Colwellia sp. M166: one gene and its partner. The protein of the gene in region 2 interacts with the protein of the main gene of each other region in a pairwise test. Links are inferred from orthologs where the notes say so. Each region holds a gene or a part of one and is shown on either strand. Other genes may lie near its edges. The genes, in order: leuS and ligA.

The links.
Region 1: the proteins of ligA (region 2) and leuS interact in binary tests that used the Escherichia coli proteins (3 or more experiments, as listed by UniProt). The link is inferred for Colwellia sp. M166 from one-to-one orthologs.

The regions. Positions count from the first base shown.
Region 1 is NZ_CP040755.1:1,583,468-1,597,496, reverse strand. The notes cover bases 1-3,177. They hold leuS (leucine--tRNA ligase), read right to left. Parts: upstream 2,797-3,177; coding sequence 205-2,796; downstream 1-204. Other genes in these bases: FGD67_RS07225 (zinc ribbon-containing protein), read left to right, coding at 3,088-3,177; lptE (LPS assembly lipoprotein LptE), read right to left, coding at 1-96. Outside these bases: more of FGD67_RS07225, read left to right, coding at 3,178-3,573; FGD67_RS07220 (Lon protease family protein), read left to right, coding at 3,701-6,091; ndhC (NADH-quinone oxidoreductase subunit A), read left to right, coding at 6,672-7,145; FGD67_RS07210 (NADH-quinone oxidoreductase subunit B family protein), read left to right, coding at 7,193-7,783; nuoC (NADH-quinone oxidoreductase subunit C/D), read left to right, coding at 7,922-9,679; NADH-quinone oxidoreductase subunit NuoE, read left to right, coding at 9,783-10,307; NADH-quinone oxidoreductase subunit NuoF, read left to right, coding at 10,300-11,688; NADH-quinone oxidoreductase subunit NuoG, read left to right, coding at 11,690-14,029.
Region 2 is NZ_CP040755.1:4,611,811-4,629,403, forward strand. What follows is about bases 8,625-11,560. They hold ligA (NAD-dependent DNA ligase LigA), read left to right. Parts: upstream 8,625-9,040; coding sequence 9,041-11,080; downstream 11,081-11,560. Other genes in these bases: zipA (cell division protein ZipA), read left to right, coding at 8,625-8,892; FGD67_RS20760 (DUF3392 domain-containing protein), read left to right, coding at 11,153-11,476; FGD67_RS20765 (hypothetical protein), read right to left, coding at 11,511-11,560. Outside these bases: FGD67_RS20720 (M1 family metallopeptidase), read left to right, coding at 1-117; FGD67_RS20725 (FAD-binding oxidoreductase), read right to left, coding at 187-1,611; FGD67_RS20730 (helix-turn-helix domain-containing protein), read left to right, coding at 1,775-2,494; FGD67_RS20735 (hypothetical protein), read right to left, coding at 2,655-3,059; sulfate transporter CysZ, read right to left, coding at 3,260-4,015; chromosome segregation protein SMC, read left to right, coding at 4,232-7,732; more of zipA, read left to right, coding at 7,747-8,624; more of FGD67_RS20765, read right to left, coding at 11,561-11,873; FGD67_RS20770 (hypothetical protein), read left to right, coding at 12,183-12,833; FGD67_RS20775 (spondin domain-containing protein), read left to right, coding at 12,949-13,647; FGD67_RS20780 (spondin domain-containing protein), read left to right, coding at 13,657-14,391; FGD67_RS20785 (response regulator transcription factor), read left to right, coding at 14,493-15,218; FGD67_RS20790 (cell wall metabolism sensor histidine kinase WalK), read left to right, coding at 15,215-16,696; FGD67_RS20795 (M48 family metallopeptidase), read left to right, coding at 16,790-17,584. UniProt on the Escherichia coli protein: DNA ligase that catalyzes the formation of phosphodiester linkages between 5'-phosphoryl and 3'-hydroxyl groups in double-stranded DNA using NAD as a coenzyme and as the energy source for the reaction.

The DNA of each region.
Region 1 (14,029 bases), 3.0 Mb from region 2 along the record:
ATTGCCGCGTAGCTGAAAACCACAACCGTTTAACATCATTAATATGATGCTAAAAGATAATATTTTACTGATTTGGCGAATTATTAATGGCTTCATAACGTGTTCACTTTTTATAGGTAGAAATTCAATCAGTGCATCATTAATGCGTTTTGCACGGGTTAAGCTGCTAAGCCCTAATAAAGAGCTAAGCAGCTAAGGTCATTATTAGTTGGCAACAATATTTAGCAACTTACCAGGTACATAAATCACTTTACGTATGGTTTTTCCGTCAGTAAATTTACTGACACTTTCATCAGCAAAACCCATTGCTTCAACCGCTTCTTTTGTTGCATCGGCAGACACGGTAATTTTAGCGCGTAATTTACCATTAACTTGCACAATGATAAGTTTTTCATCTTCAACTAGCGCGCTGTCATCAACAATAGGCCAAGCCGTGTTTTCAACTGGTTTACCATCGCCAATTAAGCTCCATAAATGGTGACTCAAATGTGGCACGATAGGCGTCAGCATTAACACCAGTGCACGAATAGCTTCATGCATTACTACACGGTCTTCATTACTGTCGATACTTGCTTTAGTTAAATGGTTCATTAACTCCATAATTGCAGCAATAGCGGTATTGAAAGTATTGCGACGACCAATGTCATCACTGACTTTCGCAATGGTTTTATGCAATTCACGACGTAGTGTTTTTTGCGTTGAATTAAGTGTTAAGCCAGCAATGCTTGGCGCATCTTTTGATATTTCAGCTACCTGAGTGAAATCATAAACTAGTTTCCAGACACGTTTTAAGAATCTATGTGCGCCTTCAACACCCGAATCAGACCACTCTAACGTTTGCTCTGGTGGTGAGGTGAACATGATAAATAAACGTACAGTATCGGCGCCATAAAGCTCAATAACTTCTTGTGGATCAATACCGTTGTTTTTCGATTTTGACATTTTGCTCATACCAGCAGAGATTACTGGTAGGCCATCTAGCTTACAGGTAGCTTTAGTGACCTGGCCTTTTTCGTCGCGTTCAACATCGACATCGGTCGGCGCAATCCAATCTTGTCCGCCATTATCGGCTTCACGATAATAGGTATCAGCCAATACCATGCCTTGACATAGCAAGCTTTTAAACGGTTCATTAGACTCGACTAAGCCAACGTCACGTAATAATTTATGGAAAAAGCGTGCGTATAGTAAATGTAAAATAGCATGCTCGATACCACCAATATACTGATCAACCGGCAACCAATAATTGGCCTTCTCAGGATCAAGCATTTGTGTATCATCGTTTGGCGAACAGTAACGTGCGTAATACCACGATGATTCCATGAAAGTATCGAAAGTATCGGTTTCACGAAATGCTTCCTCGCCATTGTAAGTGGTTTTTGCCCATTCTGGGTTATCTTTGATCGGTGAAGTTACACCATCCATCACCACATCTTCAGGTAATTCAACCGGTAGTTGATCTGCAGGCACGGGTACCGATTCACCATTGGCTAAATGCATCATTGGAATAGGCGTACCCCAATAACGTTGGCGCGAAACACCCCAATCGCGTAAACGATAATTTACCGTTATTTTACCTTTACTTTCGCTGACTAATTTATCTGAAATCGCTTTAAAAGCATCGTCAAAATTTAAGCCATCGAATTCACCTGAATTGACTAACGTATTCTTTTCAATAATGGCGGCAACTGTTATATCGTCATTGTCACTGCCTGCAATTACTTGTTTAATTTCTAAACCGTATTTAGTGGCGAATTCCCAATCTCGTTGGTCATGACCAGGTACTGACATGACAGCGCCTGAGCCGTAATCCATTAAAACAAAGTTGGCTGCCCATACAGGCACCAATTCACCGCTGATTGGGTGTAGTGCTTTTAAACCGGTATCAACCCCTTCTTTTTCCATCGTTGCCATATCAGCTTCGGTAGATTTATTGGTTTTACATGCTTGGATAAAGGCGGCCAATGCGGGGTTGTTTTCAGCAGCAGCTAAAGCTAACGGATGTTGTGCAGCAAGGGCAACATAAGTCACACCCATTAAGGTATCTGGGCGAGTAGTATAAATATCAAAACTTTCAGCAGAATTGGCAACTTGGAAAGTCATCTCGACGCCTTCAGAGCGACCAATCCAGTTACGTTGCATAGTTTTAACTTGCTCAGGCCAACCGGCTAATTCGTCTAAATCGTTAATTAATTCTTCGGCATAATCAGTAATTTTAATAAACCACTGTGGAATTTCTTTACGCTCAACCAGTGCGCCTGAACGCCAACCTCTACCATCAATAACTTGTTCATTAGCTAAGACTGTTTGGTCAACCGGATCCCAATTTACGGTGGCGTTTTTCTTATACACTAAGCCTTTTTCATAAAGCTGAGTAAAGAACCATTGTTCCCAACGGTAATAATCTTTTTTACAGGTTGCTAATTCACGACTCCAGTCGTAACCAAATCCGAGTGATTTTAATTGAGTACGCATGTAGTCAATATTTTCATAAGTCCATTTAGCTGGCGCTGAATTGTTTTTTATCGCGGCATTTTCTGCTGGCAGGCCGAAAGCGTCCCAACCCATAGGTTGCATAACGTTTTTGCCCTGCATGCGTTGGTAACGAGAGATCACATCACCTAAGCTGTAATTGCGTACGTGGCCCATATGGAGACGGCCACTTGGGTATGGAAACATCGCCAAGCAATAAAACTTTTCTTTTCCAGGTTGCTCTTCAGCTTTGAAGGTATTGTTATCAGTCCAAAATTTCTGAACATCGGCTTCAATTGATTGGGGATTGTAGATGGATTCCATTAAGATTTCTCAAACACGCTAAAATAGGAGCTTAAACTGACTTAAACAACGAATTTTTACTGATAAAAGTTGTTATTTAAAGACGTAAGTCGAAGCGATAAAATAATCCCGATAGGATACCTTATCTCTTGCCACTGCGACAAGTTAAAGCAAGTTTATGCCGAATATTTTTCTTGCGAACGCTATTATCCTCGTTTACGTCAATAAATGTTCTGGCAACAGACCTTAAATAGTGGTTTTTATTACGCGATCAATTATGCTAAAACTAGTGGTATTAATTAAGGAGATATTATGAAAAAAGAACAATCTGACGTGCAAGGGGTTTATCAAAAGTTGCAAGATTGGTTAGAAAATACCAAAGATAATGAAGTGCGCTCAATCATCGAAGTTGTCGAACAAGCCAAAGCAATTTTACATGCTGCAGAACAAATTCCCGAGCAACAAGTGAAGCAGTTTATTGCTAACCTCAAATATGACTTGAGTGATTTTTATCAGCAGTATCAAGCCGACGTTAAGCATTCTGTTTACTTGGATGTACTAAATGAGAGCCTCTGGGCAAATTTAGCGCAAATCACCGATAAATCACAAGTTGAGTGGACTGAATTGATGGATGATTTTCAACATCAAGATGGCTACCATGTTGGTGACTATGTTGGCTTTGGTCAATTACAATGCCAAACGTGTCAACACTGTGTGACCTATAATCACGCTAATGTTGTCACTGAATGTATTTCTTGTGGAGGCAAAGACTTCCAACGTTTGAGTTTAACTCCTTAAAATAAATTTTTGTTATATTGTTTTTGCGGTTCGGGGTAATGTCGCTGTACACTATGATTAATGAAGCCTTATTTATTCTACTTGCTATTTAATCATAATATTAAGTTGCATTCCCGAGAGATTGTCTATGACAAATGTGTCAACAAATGTACGCCTTAAACCTTGCCAACTAACCGCAGATTTAACGGTTAAACAATTTGCCAATGCCACAGCTACAGCAGAAATAGCACAAGTATTTATTGGTCATGAAAGAGCTAAAGAAGCCTTAACCTTCGGCTTGTCGATGGAAGCGCCTGGCTTCAATGTTTATGCTATGGGTGAGCATGGTACTGGCCGTCAAAGTTTAATAAAACAAATGCTAGCTGCCACAGCAAGCCAAGAGCCAACGCCACAAGAGTGGTGTTATATCAATAACTTTGATGATCCAAACACACCACACAATATATATTTAAGTCCCGGTGATGGTAAGCAATTACTTACTCGCATGAATACTTTTATTGATGAACTCATGGATTTATTTCCTGAGATTTTCGATAACCCGGGTTACCAAAGACAAAAAGCGGCTATCGATCGTGATTTCAATAAAAAATATGATGAAGCGATCAGCGAGGTCGAAGCAACGGCATTAAAGCATGAAGTTGTGCTATATGAAGACGATGGTGAAATTGGTTTTTCGCCTCTAGTTGCCGGCAAGCCGCTTAACGATAAAGAATTTGCCGATTTAAATGAGCCAAAACGTGCCGAATTTTATACTTTATTAGCCAAGTTAGAAGAATTACTGTCTGAGAAGTTAATCGAATTACCACTATGGAAACGTATTTCTTCTGATAAATTACGTAAGTTAAAGCATGAAACTGCGGCGCAAAGCATTCAACCATTTTTACATGAATTAGAGCATGAATTTGCTAGCAATACTGGTGTGTTGAAATATCTCGAAAAAGTTAAGGCACATGTTGTTGATGCGGTGTTAGAGCTACTCGTTGATGAAAGTAGCGAAGCACCTAATGACAAAGATTTACGTAAATTAATGGTCGAGCGTTTTTTACCTAATTTATTAGTGACTCGCAAAATTGATGAAGGCGCGCCGGTTATTTATGAACAAAATCCGACCTTTCAAAATTTATTCGGTCATGTTGATTTTGGTAGTTTTCAAGGCAGTAGTTACACCAGTTATCGTTTGATCAGACCTGGGGCCTTACATAAAGCGAATGGCGGTTACATATTGCTTGAAGCGGATAAGTTATTAACTCAGCCGTTAGTGTGGGCGCGATTAAAGCTGGCGCTAAAATCACAACAAATAACTATTGAAAATCCGCATTCAGAATATGCCCAACCGGGCGCATTTAGCTTACAGCCAGAAAAAATCCCCTTGAACGTTAAAGTGATTTTGTTAGGTGATCCTGAAATTTACTATACCTTGCAAGATTATGATCAAGAATTTACTGAGCTATTTCGTGTTTTAGCTGACTTTGATCGTCACTTAGAAAAAAGCCAAAGTAACTTAAATGATTACGCTAATTTAATTCGCCAACGCGCTTACCGTAATCACTATCCTGAAGTTACTGATGAGGCGATACTGGAACTGGTTAAATACGCGCTTAGGCGTGCAGAGCATCAACATAAAATTTCAGCCAATATTGTACAAGTAAATGACTTATTAGATGAGGCCTACTACTTGTGGAAACAATCTGAAGGCAAAAATGGTTTGACTGGTAAGCATGTCACTATGGCATTGGCAGCAAAGCAACGTCGTACTGGTCGTATGAGTGAAGCTTGGTTGGAAGAAATTAAAGAGCGTCAATTATTGATTGATACTGAAGGCGGTCAGATAGGTAAAATTAACGGCCTGACAGTATTAGAGATTGGCGATAGTGTTTTCGGTACGCCTGCGCGCATATCTGCCACGGTATATGCCGGTAGCTTAGGGGTTACTGATATTGAACGTGAAGTCGATTTAGGTAAATCGATTCACTCGAAAGGCGTGTTGATTTTAACCGGTTATTTAGGTCATAAGTATGGTCAAAACTTTCCCTTAACTATCTCTGCTAATATCGCTATTGAGCAGTCATATGGTCATATCGATGGTGACAGTGCTTCGATGGCGGAGCTTTGTGCCTTAATATCTGCCATCGCTAAGTTACCCATTAACCAAGGTTTTGCGATAACAGGTTCGATGAATCAGCACGGTGAAGTGCAGTCTATCGGTGGCGTTAATGAAAAAATTGAAGGCTTTTATCGTTTATGTAAAGACAAAGGCTTAACGGGTCAACAAGGTGTTATTATCCCAAGAACTAATACCATTAATTTGATGTTAGCACCTGAGATAATACAAGCGGTAGCAGATGAGCAATTCGCTATTTATGCGGTTGATAATATTGATCAGGCGATAGAAATTTTGATGGGCCAAAGTGCCGGCGAAATTAGTCGAACCGGACGCTATCCAAGAAAATCAATTCATGGCTTAGTATTAGATAAGCTCTCCGCATTTTCAGAACTGATTAATGGCGCCGAGGAATAACCGTAAAAATTGCTTTGTTGGCAATTAATTGCACTTAAAAATAAACACGGCAAGCGCCGTGTTTATTGCTTTTCACCAAAAGTAGCATTTTAAAATGTTAATAATCGCTTAAAAAATAAGCATTATTTAAATTCTTTTCTATACTCTGCTTATCAACAATATTTTTCGTTATAACATTTTGCAACGCACACTAGCAAAAGTTGATGATGCGAATATTGATTGTTAATTTATAGGTGCTATCTCAGTAGAATTAATGAAGAGAGAAAGTTAGCGAAAGCGAAATAACAATAATAAGTAAATGCAGTGAGTTGATGTTGCCAGCAGGCAATAATGAACCCCCTATAAGGTCAGGAGTTTAACCTACCTATCAGACATTTTAATGATGTGTCTCATCTACTTAGTGATTGCTTTGCGGTGATTTTAGTAACACTGAAGTCCATTTCAGCTAACTTAGGTTTATTTTAATCGTTCAATGTTATAACCAAGACTATTGAAAACAGCTTGGCTTAGCATTGCGTGCTTGTATCGATAAGTTCGCTGTCTGTCGGTTTGTAGTTGTTTAACTATAAGTGAGGGCTTTGTGGAAACATCTGATCAAATAACCCAAGTTTGGCCAATTGCGGCTTACTTTATTATTTTGGCCGGTATGCTCATTTTTATGATGCTGCTATCACATTTTCTTGGCCCCAAAGGTAAACAACGCGCTAAAAACACCCCTTATGAGTCTGGGATAATTTCAGTTTCGGATAACAAAACCCGCTTTACCAACCACTTCTTTTTGTACGCTATTTTCTTTGTCATCTTTGATTTAGAAACTATCTATCTTTTTGCTTGGGTCATTGCCTTTGATGACGTCGGCTGGCCGGGTTTTATTGAAGCGAGTATTTTCATTACCGTATTGTTGGCGGCATTAGTTTACTTAATTCGTATTGGCGCTTTAGAGTTAACGCGTCGCCATCAACCGCATAGAGAAACTCAATTGCAGCGTATACGAGAAAGTGAAATGCAAGCTTTAGGTCAACGCCCTTATGAGCAAAATAAAGGACATCAATAATGGATTGGTCATTAACAAAAGCGAAATTAGATGACGCGATGAGTGAAATGAAGAGCGTTTCTGAAGCTGAATTAAAGCGTAATGTTTTTATGGCAAAGCTTGATGACATGGTGAATTGGGGTCGTAAAAATTCAATTTGGCCATTTAATTTTGGCTTAAGTTGCTGTTATGTCGAAATGGCAACCAGTTTTACTTCACGCCATGATATTGCGCGCTTTGGTGCCGAGGTTATACGAGCAACGCCAAGGCAAGCAGACTTAATGGTCATTTCCGGCACTTGTTTTCGCAAAATGGCACCGGTAATTCAGCACCTCTATGAGCAACTTTTAGAACCGCGTTGGATTATTTCAATGGGCTCCTGTGCTAACTCCGGAGGCATGTACGACATCTACAGTGTGGTGCAAGGCGTTGATAAGTTTATTCCTGTCGATGTTTACGTGCCAGGTTGTCCGCCGCGGCCAGAAGCGTTACTTGAAGCCCTGTTATTGTTGCAAACCAAAATAGAGCATCAGCCAAGGCCGTTAAGTTGGGTTGTCGGTGAGCAAAATGTTAGTGCGATTGGTAAACCGTCATTACGAGACATTAAGCATGGCGAACGCATTCAGGTGACGAACCTTGATTCGCCGGATCATATATAACAAACAACGGTCTTATTTGGTTGCGGCTAGCTAAATCTGGCTAACGAAGTGCGAAGAGAAATTAATACTAAAAGTGGCGAAAGTGAAGGGAAATTAATGGTGACTCAGGTAAATATTAATGCGAGTAACGATTGGCAGATGCTGCAAGCTGTACCTTTGCTTGATGAAATTACGGCCCTATCACCAACGCTTAATTTACAAGCTGTGAGCGCAGTCGAAAACATTGTTGATGATATACCTTCTTATTGGTTAGATAAAAGTCAGTTAATTAAGTTGATGCAAGTACTAAAGCATGACTTAGCTCAGCCGTTTGATATGTGTTTTGATATCACTGCCATTGATGAAAGCGAACGGCAACATCAATCGTCATTATCACAAGCTTTTACGGTCAGTTACCATTTACGCTCTTATCAACGTAATCAAGATATTCGCATTAAAGTTGCCCTCACAAGTACAGATAAACGTTTAGAGAGTGTTTGCCGATTTTGGTCAAATGCTAATTGGTATGAACGAGAAGTTTGGGACATGTTCGGTATTGTTTTTCAAAATCATCCTTATTTAACGCGTATTTTAATGCCGAATACTTGGCAAGGGCATCCGTTACTTAAAACTCATCCCGCACGTGCGACTGAAATGGACCCGTTTATATTACCACCTGACCAACAAGATAAAGAGCAAGCGGCGTTGCAGTTTAACCCTGAAGCGTGGGGCATGAAGCGCCAAAGCAAAGATAGCGACTTTATGTTCTTAAATCTTGGTCCTAATCATCCGAGTGTGCATGGTGCTTTTCGTATTGTTTTACAAATGGAGGGGGAAGAAATTGTTGATTGCGTACCCGATATTGGTTACCACCATCGCGGCGCAGAAAAAATGGGTGAGCGGCAATCATGGCATAGTTACATTCCTTATACCGACCGTATTGACTACCTTGGCGGCGTGATGAATAACTTTCCGTATGTGATGGCAGTTGAAAAACTTGCTGGCATTACGGTACCCGATCGAGCAAAAGTTATTCGTATTATGACCGCTGAAATGTTTCGCATTCTGAGTCATTTGTTATTTTACGGCACTTTTGCACAAGATATTGGCGCACTTTCACCTATTTTTTACATGTTTATCGACCGAGAAAAACTCTTTGGCATTATTGAAGCGTTTACGGGCGCTCGTATGCATCCGAGTTGGTTCCGTATTGGTGGTGTGGCACAAGACTTACCGAAAGGTTGGCAAGGGTTGGTACGTGATTATGTGAACTACCTACCTAAGCGTCTTGATGAATATGAAAAAATGGTTATGCAAAACTCAATTTTAAAGCAACGGACCGTCGGCATTGGTGCTTACTCAGCACAAGAGGCTATTGATTGGGGTATAACAGGTCCTGGATTACGAGCAACTGGTTATTCATGGGATTTACGTAAGCAACGTCCTTATGGTGGTTACGACCAATTTGATTTTGAAGTACCGCTTGGTCATAACGGTGATTGCTATGATCGCTGTCGGGTGCGGGTAGAAGAAATGCGTCAGAGTATTCGTATTATTGAGCAGTGCCTCAACAATATGCCTGAAGGACCCTATAAAGCCGATCATCCACAAACAACCCCACCGGTAAAAGACCGAACCATGCGCGATATTGATACCTTAATACCGCATTTTCTTAATGTTTCATGGGGGCCTGTGATACCGGCCGGTGAAGTCTCCGTCAGTGTCGAAGCAACGAAAGGCATAATGGCATATCACTTAATTAGCGATGGCAGCACCATGAGTTATCGTACCCGCATTCGCACCCCCAGTTTTGCGCACTTACAAATGCTGCCGTTAATTAGTAAAGGCCAAATGGTGGCTGATCTTATCGCAACTTTGGGCAGTGTTGATTATGTGATGGCGGATGTAGATCGGTAGTGATAGTAGCAATTCGCAATAGCGAACAATAAGGTTTAGTAGAAGAAAACGATTAATGTCAGACAATTTATCTTAATGGCTTATAGCAAATAAAGAGATAGTTATGGAATCAATCGATATTTTGACAATGGATTATCAACAGTATCTAACTGCAACTGAAATTGCTGCGATAGAGCATGAGGCCAGTATTATGGAAACACGTGAAGCGGCTGGCATTGAAGCACTTAAAGTTGTGCAAGAGCATCGCGGTTGGGTTAGTGATGAAAGTTTATTTGCCATTAGTGACTTGTTAGCCGTGCCAGTTGCTCAGCTTGAAGGTGTAGCGACTTTCTACAACTTAATTTACCGACAACCGGTTGGTCAACATGTTATCCATTTATGCGACAGTATTGCCTGTCACCTTACCGGGCTAGATGCTGTACTTAGCGCCATTAAGCAATATTTAAATATTGATTACGGCCAGACAACTAAAGATGGCAAGTTCACCTTACTGTCAAACGCCTGTTTGGGCAGTTGTGATAAAGCACCGGCAATGATGATAGGGACAGTACATTATCAGCATTTAACACCAGAAAGCGCCGTTGAGCTTTTACAGCAACTGGCATTGAAAGGAGAGCTTGATGACTGAACAGATAGCAAATAATAGCGTCAAGCCTTTAACCCAGTGGGTAAACTTGCAACAACCATTAGCATTTGCTGATTATTGTCAAGCGGGTGGTTATCAAGGTGCAAAAGTAGCGTTGCAACATTCGCCAAACGAGGTATTGGAAATTGTTAAAAACTCCGGTTTAAAAGGCCGAGGTGGCGCTGGTTTCCCCACCGGTATGAAGTGGAGCTTTGTACCTATGTTTGATGATGGTGATGAAGATGCACCCGACAATAAGTATTTAGTTGCTAATGCCGATGAAATGGAGCCGGGCACATTTAAAGACAGGTTATTACTCGAAGGGGCACCACATCAGTTAATTGAGGCAATGATTATCGCGGCCTACACCATAGGTGCGAATAAAGCCTATATTTTCCTGCGAGGTGAATATCATTTAGCAGCAAAACGTTTACAACAGGCTATTGATCAAGCCTTCCAAAATAATTGGCTAGGTGAAAAAATACAGGGTAGTGCATTTTCAATGGATTTATATGTCCATTGCAGTGCGGGTCGATATATTTGTGGCGAGGAAACCGCGTTAATCAATGCCTTGGAAGGCAAGCGTGCAACGCCTAGAGCGAAGCCGCCATTTCCACAAGTCAGTGGTTTATTTGGCAAACCTACCATCGTCAATAATGTTGAGACTTTGTGTAATTTACCGCACATCTTAAAAAATGGTATCGCATGGTTTCAAGGCATTGCGCCAAATAGCGATGCTGGCAGTAAAATTTATGGCGCTTGTGGACGTGTAAAGAATCCGGGTTTATGGGAATTACCGATGGGAGTAACGTTACGAGAAGTGCTCTATCAACATGCCGGCGGCATGCAAGATGGTTTGCAATTTAGAGGTTTGTTACCCGGTGGCGCGTCAACCGATTTTCTTGTGGCCGAGCATTTAGATACCCCGATGGATTATGACTCTATTGCCAAAGTGGGCAGCCGTTTAGGGACCGGTGGTTTGATTGTGCTGGATGATAAAAATTGTCCGGTCGCTATGGTACTTAATTTGCTGCGCTTTTTTGCTCAAGAATCATGTGGCTGGTGCACGCCATGTCGAGACGGCACGCCTTGGGCCGTTGAGGTGCTAGCGCGTATCGAACACGGGCAAGGAAAAATCGCAGATTTAGACACCTTAGCTAAGCTGTGTGACTTTATGTGGATAGGAAAAACTCATTGTGCATTAGCACCTGGCGCAGTAGAGCCATTAAGAAGTGCTTTAAAATATTTCCATGACGACTTTTTACAGCATATTGAACACGGGTGTTGCCATTATAATCCAGCCTCTTTAGCTAAACGTACACAGGTATCTGAAAGTAAAACTAAGCAAAGTGTCGCTGCTAACCCAACTATGGCGGGGCAGTAATATGAATGAAGATCAAGTCACCATTTTTATTGATGATGTGCCTTACAAAGTGAGCACAAAAGATAACTTGTTATCTGGCGTGTTATCACAAAAATTAAATTTGCCTTATTTTTGCTGGCATCCTTCTATGGGATCAGTTGGCGCCTGTCGGCAATGTGCCGTCATGCAATTTCAAGATGAAACTGATCAACGAGGTCGCATGGTAATGGCGTGTACTACACCGGTAACCGACGGTATGCGCATTAGTATTAAACATCCTGAAGCCAGTGAATTTCGTGAGCAAGTTATTGCTGCCATGATGACAAATCATCCGCACGATTGTCCGGTTTGCGCTGAAGGGGGCGAATGTCATTTACAAGATATGACGGTCATGACCGGCCATAGCGTACGTGAATATCAGGGCAGCAAACGCACTTTTACTAATCAATATTTAGGTGAGCTAGTCGGTCACGAAATGAACCGCTGTATCACCTGTTATCGTTGTACGCGTTTTTATAATGATTATGCCGGCGGTAAAGATTTTGGCGTTTATGGCTCAAAAAACCAAGTGTATTTCGGTCGCCAATCTGATGGTGCGTTAGAGAGTGAATTCAGTGGTAACTTAGTTGAAGTGTGCCCAACAGGGGTATTTACCCATAAGGTTTTTTCATCGCACTATACCCGAAAATGGGATCTGCAATCAGCACCTTCTATTTGTAGTCATTGCTCGGTGGGTTGTAATGTCAGTATTGGCGAACGTTATGGCTCAGTACGGCGAGTAATGAATCGATATGATGCTGATATTAATGGCTATTTTCTTTGCGATAGAGGACGCTTTGGTATTGGCTTTGTTAATGGTGAACAACGTATAAAGCAAGTCAAAGGTATTACACAACAGTCGCCATTGGCATTAAGCAAGTTAGATGTTGCTAAAGCCTTGTCGCACTTTAGAAAGAAACATTTTATTGGTATTGGTTCCGCTCGTGCGTCGTTAGAAGCGAATTTTTATTTAAAGAATATTGTCGGTGCTGAGCATTTCAGCCCCGGCTACCTTGACGATGAAATGAAAACGGTGGCACAGCATGCGCAACTATTGGCATCAAATGCAGCGCCAAGTTTAACGGAAATTGAAGGCAGTGATTTTATTTTTGTGATTGGCGAAGATATCACTCAAACCGCACCAAGAATGGCGCTATCGGTACGACAAGCACTGCGTAATGCTGCTAATGCAAAAGCCGCGAAAATTGGCATCCCCTCATGGCAAGACAGTGCGGTAAGAACCGCTGGCGGAAAGTTACTTTCACCGCTTTTTTTATTGCAAAGCACCACCACTAAGCTCGACGATGTTGCCGAGCAAACTTTACTATTATCGGTGGCAGAGATATCAAATTGTTTAGCCACACTGGTCAAGCTTATTAAATCTTGTGTTATAGAAAATGCTAGTGACGTTAAGCAACAGCTAACTGATTTAGCTCAGCAAGGTCAGCTCAGCTCTGTTGAGCAAAAATTTATTTTCTCAGTTTATCAAGGTTTACATAAAGCCAAACAGCCATTAATTATTTCTGGCACGAGTTTAGTTTGTGCTGAAATGTTGAGTCAAATTGATAGTCTGATGCAGGTATTTAAACAACAAAATAAGATGAAGCCTCCCGCGTTGATTATTATACCGCCAAGTAGTAATAGCGTTGGCTTACTGTCGATTTTAGATGAAAAATCATTATCGATAGAGCAAGTATTGTCACAATTGGCTGAGCAAAATAACCGCTATCAAGGGGTGATATTACTTGAACAAGCGCTGGAAAAACTGTCCGAAAATCAAGTTAGGCAATTGCGAGATTCAAGCAAAACATTGATTGTGCTTGATCACACCCAGCATCGACTCTCAATGCTTGCCGATATAGTGCTACCGGTTGCTGCGGTGAGTGAAGGTGATGGACATTATGTTAATTACCAAGGTCGAGCACAACAATTTTTTCAAGTGCATGCACCGGTATTGCCAATACAAGAAAGTTGGCGTTGGTTAGATATTATTGCTGATATTATTGGCATAAAACCCGTCAGTGCCGCGTCCGAAAATCAGACCCTTCATACGAATATAGTTGCTATTAAAAAAAGCTCCTGTGAATCATTAATGCAGGTGCAGCAGTTTTTTTCTGACCACTTTGCTCAATGGCCTAACCTTATAAAGGCAAAAAGTATTAATCCTGACGACAAGGCGATTGCAAGAATGCCTCACCGAGCTAGCGGGCGCACGGCTCAAATGGCGAATATCAGTGTACATGAAGCAAAAACTACCCAGAAGATTGATGATGATTATACTTTTTCGATGGAAGGCCAGTCGGTTAATAAAAGTGCTGACATG
Region 2 (17,593 bases):
AAAGAGCTTGCTACATCAGCTAAAGGTAAAGAATGGGCACAAGTGGTTTATAAAAAAGCGCGTCCTGGCTATCATCCATTAGCGCAAGGTACTGTTGACGCTATTTTGCTCAACTAGTTACTGTAAATACTTTTATTATAAGCCGAGCTATTTAATGCTCGGCTTTTTTATGTCTATAAAATGAAGTTAATTAAGTTTAGGTTCAATATTTATATTGGTATGGAATAAGTTACTCGGATCTACTTTTCCTTTGATTTTTTCTAAACGTGCTTTATTTGCCCCGTAGGGACCTATTTTTCTAATTTCATCATTTTCAGGCACAAAATTGACATAAACACTGCCTGTTGAGAATATTTCTACCTGATTAAATAATTCTCGCACCCAAGCGATAGCTTCGTCATCAAGTGCTGGTGATTGCCAACGGCCATGAATATTCATGGTGTATGCTGTTGAGCGATGCGGATACGCCATCGCGCTTGATGGCACACGGGACGCTGCCCCACCAAGTTGTGCAATGAAAATTTCACATTCATTAGACGGCAGGTTAGATGCGGCAGCGATTAAAGTATCAATGAGCTGCTCTGATATATCGGTAAAGTCACTCGACTTCCAATAATTACGAGCCCCAGCTGCTAATAAGGGATCAAATGCTGCTTGCCAGCCTTTATAAGGACAGGCACCAACAGCATCGGCGAGTGGCTGACCTAGTGCGCGCAAGGGAGCTAATGCTTTCTCGCCTTCTGCTATATCGCCAACATAGGACATTGCCAATATTAATACGGTTTGGCCATGATAACTTTGCTCAAGAAAGGGAAATGCTGGTGCTTGGCGAATAACAAACCAACATGAGGCTTGGTCGGGTAATTCACGTGCTAAATGACGATATTGCTGCAATACCAGCTTTGCTTGCGCTATTGGAAATATCACTGGACCACTGAGGATCGTAGGGCCAACCGAATGCAACTTAAAAGTAAAGTTAGTTACCACGCCAAAATTCCCACTGCCACCGCGAATAGCCCAAAATAAATCGGCATTTTCGTGTGCCGATAAGTGTAAAAAATCACCCTTTGCTGTGACGATATCAGCCGATAAAATATTATCAACGGTATGGCCAAAAGCTCTGCTCAACCAACCATAACCGCCTCCTAGGGCAAGTCCAGCTATACCCGTGGTTGAATTTATTCCGGTCGGAACCGCTAAGCCAAAATGCTGGGTTTCATGATCGATGTCGCCGAGTAATGCGCCGCTTTGTACTTGTACCGTCCGGCTTTTAACGTCAACTACCACACCGTTCATTGCACTTAAATCTAGCATTAATCCTCCATCGCAAACCGCACTGCCTGCGATATTATGTCCGCCGCCTTTTACCGATAGCAATAAGTTATGGTCACGAGCAAATGTTACTGCTGTCACCACATCTGTTGCCCCTGTACAACAAGCAATAAGCGCAGGGTATTTGTTAATCATGCCATTCCATACTTGTCTGGCTTGTGCATATTTTGGCTGTTCTGTACTTAATAGCTCGCCGCGTAAACTGGCTGAAAAACTGTCAATGATCTCGGCTGCCAAAGAGATACTTTTTCCGTCATTACTATTTATTTGAATACTCATGGTTGTTGTCCATTTTATTCCACTCTCTCTCTAAGTTAGAAGTAACCGCTGGGCTTGTCTAGTGCATGGTATGGACTACTAGGTACATAAAATTCACTGCCTAGCTTGCGCGAAATGTAATAGCCGTTAGACTTTAATGAGTGCTTAGACCAAGGAAAAAAAAATGAGCTCGACATCTTATGGACAGTATTGCCCGTTGGCGATGGCATCAGAATTTCTTTGTAATCGGTGGACATTACTGATATTTAGAGAATTGTTGTTCGGGTCAACCAACTTTAACGACATCAGTCGTGGTGTCCCGCGAATGTCGAGAACCTTATTGTCGACTCGCCTAAAAGAGTTAGCACACATCGGCTTGATCATTCGCCATGAAAAACGCTCTACGGGTCAAATAGAGTATGCTTTAACTCAAGCAGGGCAAGCGCTTGAACCGATTGTTTATAGCATGGCATGTTGGGGGCAAGAATGGTTGGAAACTGAACCATCACTTGAGAATCTTGATGCTAGTTTTCTGATGTGGGACATTCGGCGTAATATAAATATTCATCCCGTATTGCCTGATCCATTTATCGTCCATTTTTTCCTTACTGACGTTGCTGAAAATAAAAGTGAGCATTGGTTGATCTTTGAAAATAATGAAATTGATCTCTGCTATATCAACCGAGGTTTTTCAGCTGATGTCAAAATTGAGGTCTCAGCTAAAACACTTACCAAAATTTGGATGGGCTGGGAAGATTTTGACCTTGCGATAAAAGATAAATCACTAAAGCTTAGCGGTAATAAAGAGTACACCGATATCGCGGCATTGTGGTTAGGTAGCAGCAGCGTTGCACATATAAAAAAACGTGATGAACAATTACAAGTTAGAGGGCACGTTAGTTAAGTGATAATTTAGTACGATAGATATAAAGCTTTTGAAGCGTGAATAGGTAAACATTGAGGGCTTTTTAGGGGGATATGTTAATGCTGGTAAGATATTGTCTTATAACCAAGCTAGCCCATGGTTTCTCATCAGCTTGGTTCAATGCTACCAAGCTGAATTATTACTTTTGCATACTTTTTTCAACAAGCACGTCAACTTGGCGTAAGTTGTTTTGTTGAGAAATAATCACACGTATTTGCTGTTGTGTTTGTTGGTAATTTAGAGTTAAACGGCCGCGCTTACGTTCGCGTTTAACCGGTTCACCGTAATTCTTGTTATAAAAATTGATGACAGCATCTTCCGTTAATGGAGTAAAATAATTAACCACCGCCGGCATGTTTTCATCAAATTTTGCAAAGATGCGTGCATCTTTCACAATCGCAATATCAACGTTTGCCAATGCACTTTTTCCGCCATTAATTGTTTCTGCACGAGCGCTGTTTGTATTAAAGGTGAAACTGATGGTAAGCAGCAATAGCATGCTAGATGAAATTGCATTCTTAGCTATAAAACGCAGTGCTTGCATCACTGGATCCTTATTAATTGTTAATGTAATACACAGGTATTTAGTGTGCACCTTGATTTTTTTGCTGTCAAACTTTAGCTAAGATGGTTGTTTTATACACTGATGAGTATTTCATCAGGCGTGCGAACAAGCATCAAGATTTGTTTGATGCTTGTTCGATTTGTTTAAAGCTTAATAACATATTGATTGTTATTTGATTTCTATGAACGGTCAACAAATTCATCGCGATAATGATCGACCCATAGTGCTGTAGCACCACAAATAGCGACCGGCATAACCACTAAATTTACGATAGGGATCATGGAGAATATTGCCGTTGTAATACCAAAGCTATAGCTTAATCCTTGACGTTGCTTTAAAGCTTGTCGCATGTGTGTAAAACTAATTTTATGGTTATCAAATGGGTAGTCTTTATATTGTACTGCCATCATCCAGGCCAGAAACAAAAACCACAGTACTTGGCCAATAACGGGCAGTATCCAATAAAGTAAAAAGAAACCCATAGCACGAGGTAGGTAATAACCAAGCTTACTAAGCTCACGGGAAAGCGTTCGTGGAACATCCTTAACCACATCAAGAGCACCACCACTATCTAATGGTTGATTAGTTAATAAAGCTTCTATTTTTTCTGATAATAAACCATTAAAGGGAGCGGCTAACCAATTGGCAACTGAGCTGAAGATAAATGAAAAAACAATTAAAATAAACAGCACTGCCAATGGCCAAATAAAACTACTTAGCCAAGCAAAAGACTCACCAAGCCAAGTTTCCAGCGTCAGCATGTAGCTTTCTAGTTGTAGAAACATATAATAAAAAGCATAACTAAAAAGCAGTAAATTTACCGTTAATGGGATAAAAACAAAGCGGCGAATTCCTGGGGTGCGAATTAACTCAAAACCTTTGATAAAATATCCGGCACCGCCGTTTGCTAAAGGCTGGGGTCTGTTATTGTTCATTGCTGATTTATTAACCTAACTGATTGATATTCATAGCTCGATTATAGGATCCTTCGCATGATATGAACAGTATTGTGATGTTACAAAATACATCAATCTCTGGTACAGTGGCGGCAATTACACGGGTTTTAATTTATTTTTTTCAATTGTGCAAAATTTGTAAGTCATTTACTTAGGTTTTGGCAATCGATAGCAACAATTAGGTTATTCGATTTAATGCGACTCAAGCATATAAAATTGGCAGGTTTTAAATCATTTGTTGATCCAACAACTGTGCCATTTGAACAACAGATGACCGCTATTGTTGGTCCCAATGGCTGTGGGAAATCAAATATAATTGACGCTGTTCGTTGGGTGCTAGGTGAAAGTTCAGCGAAGAACCTACGTGGCGATGCCATGACTGACGTTATATTTAATGGTGCCGCAACACGAAAGCCTATTGGTCAAGCCAGTGTTGAACTAGTCTTTGATAATACTCAAGGGCGTATTCAAGGTAATATGGCCGACAGAAGTCAAGTTTCGGTACGTCGAGTGGTTAACCGTGAAGGGATAAATAACTACTTTTTAAATGGCACAAAATGCCGACGTAGAGATATTACCGACATTTTTCTTGGCACCGGCTTAGGTCCTCGCAGTTATGCGATCATTGAGCAAGGTACTATTTCTCGATTAATTGAATCAAAGCCGCAAGAGCTACGGGTGTTTATTGAAGAAGCTGCCGGCATCTCAAAATATAAAGAACGCCGTAAAGAAACCGAAAACAGAATACGCCACACCAGAGAAAACTTAGCCAGATTAAGTGATATTCGCCTCGAACTTGATGTCCAGATTGACAAACTTCATCAACAGGCCGAAGCTGCTAAGCGTTTTCGTGCTTTAAAACAACAAGAGCGCAAATATAAAGCTGAATTAGCCGTGTTACGTTGGCAAAAATTTGATCAGCAACGTCAGCAACATCAAACTCGTATCTTAGCACTAGAAAATAAAATTGAGAGCCAGAACACCCAGCTCAGTCAAAGTGATTTAGTGATTATCGAGTTGAAAAATACGCTATTGCGCTGCAATGATACTAGCCAAATATTGCAGCAAGAAAAGCTCAATCTAACGCAAGATATTGCCCGAGCGGAGCAACAAGTAAAGCACTTAAAAGAACAAACAGAAAAAACACAGAGTGATAATAAGTTGACTCAGCAGCAGTTGCTCAATGCACAACAGTTGATTTTAGCCGAGCAAGAACAATTGCAATTAGGTGACCAAAAATTAAATGAGCAACAGCCACAACTACAAAAAATAGAAATTGAATTAGCGTTTTGTCAAACAGAATTGAAACAGCAACAAGTTGCGCAAAAGCAATTACAAAGCCAGTGGCAACAACAGCATCAGCGACGTACTGAGCTGCAACAAAAGAAACAGACGGTGCATGATAATATCACGCAGCAGCAGACCATTCTTGAACAGGTTAAGCAGCAAATGATAAAGCTACGTGAACAAGTTAGCTTGTTACCTTTAGCTGATTCGCTCGTTGAACAACAACTTCAACAACAAAAAAATACAGAATTAAATGCATTACAGCAAATGCAAGAGCAGCTGACTTTACTCGATAATCAAGCCGGCGGTTTGCAAATTCATGCTCAACAACTTCATCAACAATTGGCCGTAGTTTCGGGTCAGTCGACCGTGAAAAAACAAGTGATTGATGAGCTACAAATAAAACTCGCTGATAAATCGCCCTGGAGTGAAAAACAAGCCAAATGGTTTAGTGCCCAAGGCATAACTGATGTTGTTTCGTTGCAAAGTCAGCTAACTGTTGCGCATGGCTGGGAGTTGGCCGTTGAGGCTGTGTTATCGCATTGGCTAGCAGGTCATGTTATTGCCACCTTACCTGAGGCCGATATTGACGGTAATTTACCTGCTGATAATTTATGTTTTGTCTATCAAGCAGTAGAGCAGGCTAGTGCTAAGGGTAATATAGCCACAGTTAAAGTAAACACTTTAGCCAGTAAAGTTTCGGGTCTAACGACGTTAAATAGCTATTTTAATAGTATATTGATTACTGAAAGTTATCAGCAAGCTAAACATCAGTTAACCACGTTAGGTGCCGATGAAAGCATTATTTGTCCGGATGGTACTTGGTTAAATCATCATAGGCTCAGTAAAGGCAAACTTGAGCAAGGTTATGATTATATAAGTTTACAGCGAGAGCTTGAAAATGAACAAACTGCACTACAGCAGTTACAACTGCAGCAGCAAAAGCTCGAGCAGAAGCAGGATAATTATAATCAACAACTTAAGTCTATCGCCATAGAAAAAAAGGCTCAAAGTGAATATTTAGCATTACAGCAAGATAAACTGAATACACTAGAAAAAACGATTTCATCGGGTGAGCAAGACAAGCTTTATCAACAAGCTCAGCACAAAAAGTTAACCGCAGAAATTGCTGAGTTGCTACAAAGTGAGCAGCTTGCCAAACAAAAGTTAACTGATTTTCAAACACAATTGCTGCCATTGCTTGACGATAGTGAACATGATCTTGATGGCTTTGCTCAACAGCAAACGCTATTGCAGCAGTCAATTGAAGAAATTCAAAGTCGTAGTCAAGACTTACATCAACAGCGACATCAGCTGAGTTTAGTCGTTGAACAACTTAAAAGTCAACGCCTACAGCGCGAGCAAGGTATTCGAGCTAATCAAGAAAACATTAATTTATTGACTCAACGATTGAGCAATAACAGCCAAGTGTTCAGTGATAGCAGTAAACCATTGCAAGAGTTTGAGCAGCAGCTTCCACAATGGCTAGACAAGTTAGCCGAAATTAATGAAAAACTGCAATTTAATCAAAAAAACCTGAATGACAGCCAAACTCGCTTAGCAGAAGTGGAATTAGGTCAAAAAACCAGTCAAAATAAAATATCAGTGCTTAATGAGCAGCTTGCCCGCTTACAATTAGACAGTGAAGGTTTTAAATTAAGAGCTGAAAGCGCATTAGAAGTGCTAGCAGAGTTGCAGCAGAATATTGATGATGTTATTGCTGCTATGCCAGAAAATGCTAAAGAAACATTCTGGCAAGCACATTTAATTAAGCTGGCTAAAGACATACAACTGCTAGGGGCGATAAATTTAGCAGCCATTGAAGAATATGAAACACAGTTTGAGCGTAAAAGTTATCTTGACCAACAAGATCAAGACCTTAATAATGCCATAACGACATTGGAAGCAGCAATAGCAAAAATTGATAAAGAAAGCCGCCATAAATTTAAGTTAACTTTTGATCAAGTTAATAATGATTTACAGTTACTGTTTCCTAAGGTGTTTGGTGGCGGTCAAGCGTACTTGTCATTAACAGGTGAAGACCTATTAGAAACCGGGGTTACTATCATGGCTAGACCCCCAGGTAAAAAAAATAGCACAATTCATCTATTATCTGGTGGAGAAAAAGCGCTGACCGCATTATCATTAGTGTTCGCGATTTTTCGATTGAACCCTGCGCCGTTTTGTTTACTTGATGAAGTGGATGCACCTTTGGATGATGCAAATGTCAGTCGTTTTTGTAATCTAGTGCGAGAAATGTCGCAAACAGTGCAATTTATATATATAAGTCATAATAAAATCGCTATGGAGATGGCGTCACATTTAACCGGTGTTACTATGTTTGAACCAGGTGTTTCACGTATGGTAGCGGTTGATATTGACGAAGCAATCGCTATGGCAGAAGTATAAGAATAGGCTAGGTAATGGAAGATAATTTCAGAAATACATTAATTATTATTAGTGCTCTCGTAATAGCAGCTATTTTCATTCATGGTTACTGGACCATCAGGAAACAAAAAAACCCGTATAAATTAAAAACCAAAGAAGAACCCGTGGCTCCGAAATATCGTGGTTTCGATGGTTCAGGTTTTGATCAAGATGGAGTCAGTAAACCTAAAGTTGTGGGCGCAAATCCGGTTCGAGATGATGTTGCAGTTAAATCACATACACTTGAAGATGATGATGAGTTTCATAGTGATGTCCCTATGCCCAATCATATTCCGCCTGCTGACTTTGAGGAAAACCCCTTAGATCAAAGCCTAAACTTTGGTGCTTTGCTCAATGATACTGAAGAAGTTCCTGCGCATTTAAAACAACAAGCTTTATCAGATGTTGACAGTTACGCTGATGAACAGAACTATCAAGAAAACGCCTATACTGAAACAGCTGTTGCTGAGCCGGTTGAGGATGAAATGAGTACGAAGGAAACAGTTCGATATGAACCGGTTTATCAACAACCTGTAACCCAAGCAAAACCAGAAGTTTTGCGTAATAAGCCGTTAGCACGTAAAAAAAATGTCCGTCAGCCTAAAGTTAAACGTAACCAAATGGAGATTAACTTTGGTGATGAAGCGGTTAAGGATATGCCAAGCCTGTCGGCGACAGAGTCAAGTAAAAAAACCATAGCTAATGAAATTGAACCACAAGTTATTGTGCTTTCTGTGGTGATGCCTGAAGGGCAGGCTATCTCAGGTGCTGCGTTATTGCCGATATTACTTACCTTAGGCATGAAATACGGTGAAATGAACATATTTCATCGTCATCAAGATAATGCCGGCAACGGCAAGGTAACGTTCAGCTTAGCTAATATGCTTAATCCTGGAACATTTAATTTAGATGATATCGAAAATTTTACCACACAAGGTATTACGCTATTTATGACCTTACCTAATGCTGGCGATGCCTTTGAAGTATTTGAACAAATGCTCAATGCCGCTAAACAGCTTGCTGTGGAATTTAAAGGACAATTATTAGATGACAAGCGCAGTGTTATGACTAAGCAAACCGAACAACATTATATGGGTATTATTCGTGAGTTTGAACGTAAGAGCCGTATCGGCTCGCTTTAACCTCTCACCTGCAACAATCATAATGCTTCGTTAATAAAGTGCAGTAGTATTTTTTAGAGCTGTAATAAGTGCAGTAACGACCACGCTAATCAGTATTAGCCGTACTTTATTGACGATAGCACACTCACTTTCAAAGTAATCAAAACCTATGTCTGAAGAAAATATTATTAATCGTATCGCTGAGATATGTCAGTTAATTAGCCACTACAATCATCAATATTATGTGCTTGATGAACCGACTGTGCCTGATGCTGAATACGACCGATTAATGCGTGAATTAACTACGTTAGAGACTGAACACCCGCAATTCAAAACCCTTGATTCACCTAGCCAAAAGGTTGGTGGCGTGGCGCTTAAATCATTCAGCCAAGTTGTTCATCAGCTTCCTATGTTGTCGTTAGATAACGTTTTTTCAGCACAAGAATGGCAAGCTTTTGTTAAGCGATTAAAAGACCGTTTAAAATCATCGTTAGACTTTGCTATTTGTGCCGAGCCCAAGCTCGATGGCTTAGCGGTAAGTTTACGTTATGAAAATGGTGTTTTTGTTCAAGCAGCTACGCGTGGTGATGGCACTGTTGGTGAGAATATTACCGAGAATGTCCGTACAATAAAGTCGATCCCTTTACGCTTGCAAGGCACCAATTTTCCTGATGTTTTAGAAGTTCGTGGTGAAGTGTTTATGCCAAAAGCGAGCTTTGATGCCTTAAATCAGCAAGCAATAAAAAAAGCGGAGAAAGGCTTTGCCAATCCACGCAATGCCGCGGCGGGTAGCTTAAGGCAATTAGACTCTAAAATTACCGCCAAACGAAATCTCGCTTTTTATGCCTATGGCATCGGTTTTGTTGGCGCAAACGAAGGCGGTAATGGTATTGATGAACACTGGCTGGCAGATTCACATTATCAGCGCCTTTGCCAAATAAAAAACCTGGGCTTACCTATGTGTCCGGAAGTTAAGTTACTGGAAAATGCCACTCAGGTTGAAGATTTCTATCAAGATATTTTGCAGCAGCGAGAAAAATTAAGTTACGAAATTGATGGCACGGTATTTAAAGTTGATGATATTGCTTTACAGCAAAAACTTGGCTTTGTCGCCCGAGCACCACGCTGGGCCACCGCCTATAAATTCCCTGCACAAGAAGAATTAACGGTATTGGAAGCCGTTGACTTTCAAGTCGGGCGAACAGGGGCAATAACACCCGTGGCTCGCCTTAAACCGATATTTGTTGGTGGTGTCACGGTTAGTAATGCCACCTTACATAATCAAGATGAGATTGACCGCCTAGGTATAAAAATAAACGATACCGTAATTATTCGACGTGCAGGGGATGTGATCCCGCAGATCGTCAGTGTTGTCGTTGAGCGCCGACCCGCAAATGCTGAAGTTATCACCTTTCCAACCGTATGTCCGGTGTGTGGATCTGCGGCAATGAAAGCTGAGGGGGAAGCTGTGCTGCGTTGTACCGGCGGTTTATATTGTCAGGCGCAACGTAAAGAAGCGATTAAACATTTTGCCTCGCGTAAAGCACTTGACGTTGATGGCTTAGGCGACAAATTAGTTGAACAACTCGTTGATGAGGGTTTAATAAAAACCCCTGCCGATTTATTCAAACTAACCACACTTGATGTCAGTACGATGGCAAGAATGGGACAAAAATCAGCTGACAATCTGATCAAGGGCCTTGAGGCTGCTAAAAATACCACCTTGACGAAGTTTATTTATGCTCTAGGTATCCGAGAGGTTGGTGAAACTACGGCGTCGAATTTAGCGCAGTATTTTCTTACTTTTTCAGCAATTAAGTCAGCCAATGAAGAGCAATTACAGCAAGTGCCTGATGTAGGTGTGATTGTAGCAAAAAATATTGTTAATTTTTTCGCGCAAGATCATAACGTGGAAGTGGTGGAAGAGTTAGAAGCGATAATGTCTTGGCCTGATATCGAAGTGAAAAGTGACGACGAATTACCGCTTAAAGATCAAACCTTTGTATTAACGGGTACCTTGAGTAAAATGGACCGAAATGAAGCCAAGGCGGCATTGCAAGCTTTAGGTGCAAAGGTGTCGGGTAGTGTTTCAGCAAAAACGCATTATTTAGTCGCAGGCGAAAAAGCCGGGTCTAAATTAGTTAAAGCGCAAGACTTAGGCGTCAGCGTATTAACTGAAGATGAAATGATTGCACTGTTAAATAGTTAAATAGCCGCCGCACTTTACTCGGTAATGTTGGTCAAGTGATGGTTTGGATTTGAAAAATATTGTTGAGGTAGTATGACGGAATTAGTTATTAATGTTGGTCAGTGGTTTCGTGGTTATCAATATCAAACAGCTATGGCGATTGTCGCCACAGTACTGGTTATTTTTGGTAATGACATTAATAGCGCTGTACGTAAGCTTGTTGCTAAACAACATTTTATTATTCGCTGTATCACTTTTATTGTGGTTTGTGCGTTTGGTTATGGCTTGTTAACGGTTTGGTTGACTCGGTTGCTATCTCAACAATTATCACAAGTACCTAACAGTTATGTTTTACCTTTGATTGTGGCTATTTTTAGCGTTTTAGGTGTTTATGCACAAAAACGTCGGCATATTTAAGCTGATGAGGTAGATAACTTACTTTATAAGTTGTTTATATACGGATGAAGGCATAGAAAAATAGTACTATGGGTAAAGGCAGTAATATGGCAAACAGTATGGTTTCACACCATTCAATCGTGCGATAAAAACGATACCAAGAGGCGTTTTCTTCGCGAGTTGATGGCAACACTTGAAAGAAAAACATAAATGCTGAAACCACTAAACTCTCAATGGCCATAAATAAAATAAGTATGGCTAACCAGACCAATACGCTGGGCGTTTTTAGTTGAATTTGTGCTTGTAAGCCGATAAAAAGTACAAAAAAGAAGACGCACCAGGCTAAAAGTTGCCATTTAAAACGAGCGAAAGTAATAGCAATATAATTAAACAGCTCAGGACTGATTGATAATTTCATTAAGTGAAAAATAACTCCAACGGGTGATTCAATGACTAAGGCGCTAGTAAAACACAGCAACAATTGCTCTTACACTGTTCATCATAACGCTATATTGATTAATGTGAGCAAATATCAGTGATAGCATGACATTAAACAATTTCAACTGCCAGTATAAAGCTACGTTATAACCAAGATGATTTTTGATATCGACAATTTTAATTGTTAGCCCTTTGCTAAATGGCTTGGCTGATGGCAAGGTTATTTGTCATACTTGCTGACCACTGTGGTTAACATTAATCTTAAAGTTATCATCAATTAGGAAACCGAATGAATAATAATATGAGCCGAATTTTTAGCGTAACCACAGTGATGACATTTATCATGACTCATTCTGTCATGGCTGCGAATATAGTCGATCATGTAGCAATGACTACAAAAAATATAGCCGTAACTAACGTAAGTAAAGCGACACCTTTAGCGAGAGTCATGTTGCAGTCATCAAGTGAGCCGCTTGATGAAATTAATGTTGATAAAAACTTGCTATTAGAAATTAGTGAACTCAAAGACAGCAGTGGATTAGTTTACTTTGGCGGCAAAGTGTCTGATGCCGACCTTAGCCGATATTTAGAGCAATTAAAAGATGAGTTAGGTGAAGAGCAATATGCTATCTATAGACAGTATCAAGCGGCGCGAGATCACCAATCTTTTCATGTAACCTTAATTAATCCATATGAATATCAAACCATTGATAAAGAAAAACTTAATTTATCAGAAAAATTTCGTGTCACTTTACATGGTTTAGGTAAGGCCGAGAAAGCTGAGAAGAGTAGTTATTTTGTTGTGGTATCATCAGCAGATGGACAATTTATTCGTCAAAAATTATTGTTAAATAATAAAGACTTTCATATAACACTCGGCTTTTCTCCTGCGGATGTATTTGGAGTTAGTAAAGGCCGAGACACGCTAATCAAGAAATAAATTTCATTACTTTTCATTGATAAACTTGTGATAGATTTGTGATAACTCTGTGAAAGTTTAGCCATGTTTGCTTTGCATACTGAATGCGAAATCATTTCGTCATCAAGGGAAACTTATGAAACTTATTAAAACAGCATCAGCGATAGCATTAGCGCTTTCGAGCTCAGCGTTAATGGCACAAGAATTAGAAATAAAATTTACTAACCTCACCCAAGGTATTTATTACACGCCTATTTTAATGTCAGCGCATAATGACAGCATGTCGCTATTTAGTGCTGGCACTGCTGCAACACCAGAATTACAAATGATGGCTGAAGGCGGCGATATTTCAGGTCTAGTTACTTTACTCGATGGCGTTAATGCTAATAATGCGGCAAACCCTGCAAGTGGCCTACTTGCACCAGGTCAGTCAACAACTGCGATGCTAAGTACTGATGACAGTAATACTTATTTGTCGATTGTAACCATGTTACTACCAACCAATGACGGTTTTGCTGGTGTAAGTAGTTGGAAAATACCGACTGAAGCAGGTAATTATACTTTTAATGTTAATGCATACGATGCCGGTACTGAAGCAAACAACGAAGTGGTTAATGGTGGTGGTGCTCCTGGTGCTCTAGGTATTCCAGCTGCTCCGGGTATGGATGCTGGCACAGGCGGTACAGGTGTAACGACTGAAGAAGTGAACAAAACTGTGCATATTCATCGTGGCAGTTTAGGTGATGATGACTTAACGGCCGGTAAAAGTGATTTAGATAATACCGTACATCGTTGGTTAAATCCGGTTGCACGTGTCACTGTTACAGTAAAATAGGGGACTATTATGACTATTTTTTATAAAAATCAGTTTGCCCGTAAAGGTATCTGGTCGGCACTAGGTTTTACGGTTTTGCTGTCAGCCTGTGGTGGTAATGATAATAATTCAACACCTGAGCCAGTAACACCTACACCGCCAACACCGGTAACCTATACTTATGAAGTTAGCGTAACTAACTTAACTCATGCACAACCTTTATCACCTGTGGCTGTTGTTTTACATAATGAAGGGGCTTTATTTGAACTCGGTGCTAGCGCGACAGTGGCATTGGAAAATTTAGCCGAAAGCGGAGATAACTCACAAGTTCTGGCACAAGACATGGTGTTAGCGGGCGCAAGTGGTGCTGGTGTTATTATGCCTGGGATGAGCGAAACGGTATCTGTCAGTCTGGTTGATACAAAACCTATGCTGTTATCTGCTGCCACTATGCTAGTAAATACCAATGATGCTTTTAGTGGCATCAACGCTATGTCGTTGGAAAATATGGCTGTTGGCGAAAGTATTTCATTGCGAACAAGTTCTTATGATTCAGGCACAGAGAAAAATAGCGAAACAATGGCAACAATACCGGGTCCTGCTGCTGGCGGGGAAGGCTTTAATGCTGAACGTGACGATGTCGGTTTTATCGGTATGCACGCGGGCGTGATCACTAGTGACGACGGCTTAATGCAGTCAGTATTAATCCAAGCGCATCGTTTTGATAACCCTACCTTAGCGATATCGGTTACTCGTGTAGAGTGATCATTAACGCTAAGTCATGATGTTTACATGATGGTTTAGCCGCTACTTTTGTATCTGTGCTTCGTTCTTGTCAATAAAAGATAATAATAATGGAGCAAAGCATGGATACCATACTGGTGGTTGAAGATGAGCAAGACATTGCCGACTTGGTGGCCTTAACTCTACAAGAAATTGGCTTAACGGTTGATCATTGTTTGTCAGGTGAAGTCGCCTTAGAAAAGTTAAAAATTAATCAATACGACTTAGTGATGCTTGATGTTATGTTGCCAGGAATATCAGGTTTAGATGTTTGTCGGCAATTACGCGAGCAAAAGCCGGAGCAGGTGATTCTAATGGTAACCTCAAGAAATAGTGAAATTGATCGTGTGCTGGGCCTTGAGCTTGGTGCTGACGACTATATGACTAAGCCGTTCAGCGTTCGAGAATTACAAGCTAGAGTACGCAGCCAGCTCAGACGTGTGCACTTATTATCAAAAATAAGTCAGCAACAGTTAGCGCAGCAGTCACCGGAGCATTATCTGACCGTAGGGACTTTACAAATTGATAGCATTACCCATAGTGCTACGCTCAATGGCAAAAATATTGATTTAACCTCAACTGAATTTGATTTGTTATTCTATTTAGCCTCTCACCCTGAACAAGTATTTTCCCGTGAACAACTGTTAAGCTCGGTATGGGGATATCACCACAGTGGCTATGAACATACGGTAAATTCACACATCAATCGCTTACGTAATAAAATTGAACGTAATGCCACTAAACCTGAAATTGTACAAACAGTTTGGGGCGTGGGTTATAAGCTTTGTCGTCAAGGTGTGTCGGCGTGAAATTTTCGCTTTATCACCGACTATCATTATCGTTATTCGTAGTTTTTGTGGTTATCATCAGTGTATTTTTTATTTGGGCAGAGCATTTAGAGCAGACCACACGCTATGAGTCTGAGCAACACTTACACCTTTCACTGGCGGCTAATTTAGCTCGTGACAATCCTTTGTTACAAGAAGGGGCTTATGATCACCAAGCCTTAAAAAATCTTTTTCATACCTTGATGGTTTTAGGACCGGCATTCGAATTTTATTTTGTAGATGCTAATGGTGTTATTTTAACCCACTCTATTTCTCCAACGTTGATAAAACGAGACCGCATTGATCTCACGCCATTAATTCAATTAACACAAAACAAAGTAAGCTTGCCTATTTATGGTGATGATCCTCAACACTTAGATCGCAAAAAAATATTCTCTGCAGCGCCGGTATTTAATGGCAGTAAATTAAGCGGTTATTTATACGTTATTGTTGCTGGCGAGCGCTATGAGTCGGCTTACAATCGCTTAGAGTCTGCTCGTCAAGCTGAGCTCTCTATGGTGTTACTTGTAGGTGCCTTATTATTTCTTTTTATCGTTATGCTCGGTATTTTCTATTATTTTACTCGACCGCTTCGTCGTTTAAATTGTGATATTCAACAATTAAAAGCCGTAGGTTTCGATAAATCGCAACTTAATTTAGCCCCGTGGATGCCTAACAGCAGTAATGAAGTACATCAATTGGGCAGTGCGTTTGAAGAAATGGTTAACCAAATTAATGCTCAACTAAGCCTATTACAACAAAGTGATGTCCAGCGTCGAGAATTGCTCGCTGATATTTCTCATGACTTGCGTACGCCTTTGTCTTCACTACAAGGCTACCTCGAAATGATCGCCCACAAAGGCGAGAAGTTAACAACACAAGAACGCGAAAAATATATCAACACCGTGTTGAAAAATACGCTGCAGTTGAAGTTACTTATTGACCAAATATTTGAACTGGCCCACCTTGAAGGCGGACAAGTATCGCTAAATTTTGAAGCCTTTAATCTTGCCGAGCTACTTTACGATGTAGTGGCAAAGTTTACTTTAGCGGCAAGTGAAAAAAATATTGAAATATTGGTAGAACCTAAATGCTCATACACTCAAGTACACAGTGATATTGCAAAACTTGAACGGGTGACCAGTAATTTACTCGAGAACGCTATTCGTCATACGGGTGAAAATGGTAAAATTGTTTTTGCTATTGAAGAATTCGACAGCAATCAATGCCGGCTAAGTATTACAGACAATGGCACAGGGATAAAAGCAGAAGAGTTGTCTTACATTTTTGATACCCGCTATCGGGCTAGTAATGCCATACAAGACAAAAATAAACATACTGGTTTAGGTTTAGCCATTACCAAGAAATTATTGGAATTATTAAAATCTGATATCAAAGTACAAAGTACCTTAGGCGCCGGCAGTTCGTTTTATTTTAACTTAAGACGAGTAAAGCATTAAAATAGTTAGGATTAGTTTTTATTTAATAAGCATAGATATTTATATTTTCATTATTTAGAATAAGCTAACAAGGATATTATTTAAGGAAATCAAATGAAAATTAAATTAGCGGTTTGTCTTGCTGTTATGACACTAGCGGGCTGTACAACCTCTTCAACAGGTCGTTCGCAGTTAATGATGATGTCTGCAGATGAGCTGAATAAAATGGGCGCGGCCTCATTTGAAGAAATGAAAACAAAAGAAAAAATTAGTCAATCACCTGAAGTTAATCGTTATGTGCAATGTGTCGCCAGTGCTATTACAGAAAATGTGCCTAAATCTGCCCATGATGGTGAGTGGGAAGTGGTGGTTTTTGACTCTGAACAAGTGAATGCCTTTGCCTTACCCGGAGGTAAAATAGGGGTTTACACCGGTATATTAAAAGTTGCTGAGACCCAAGATCAACTGGGTGCTATTATTGGTCACGAAGTAGGACATGTTATTGAGAGCCATTCGAACGAGCGCTTATCATCGAATCAAGCCAGCCAAATGGGTTTGTCATTAGTGAATGTTTTACTTGAAAGTCAGAATATCGAAAGCCGTAATACCGTGATGGCGGGCTTAGGTTTAGGTATGCAATATGGGGTGTTAATGCCTTATGGTCGTAGTCATGAAAGTGAAGCGGATATTGTTGGCCAAGACTTAATGGCAAAGTCCGGTTTTGATCCAAAAGCAAGTATCAAGCTTTGGCAAAACATGGCTAAACTGTCAAATGATGCACCAGCTGAATTTATGTCGACCCATCCATCAAACGCTACGCGTATTAAGCAGTTAACTGAACACTTGCCTAAATCAACGCCATTTTTTACACAAGCAACAGCGCCTAAATGCGTTAAACCCGTTATGTAGAGTGACGCG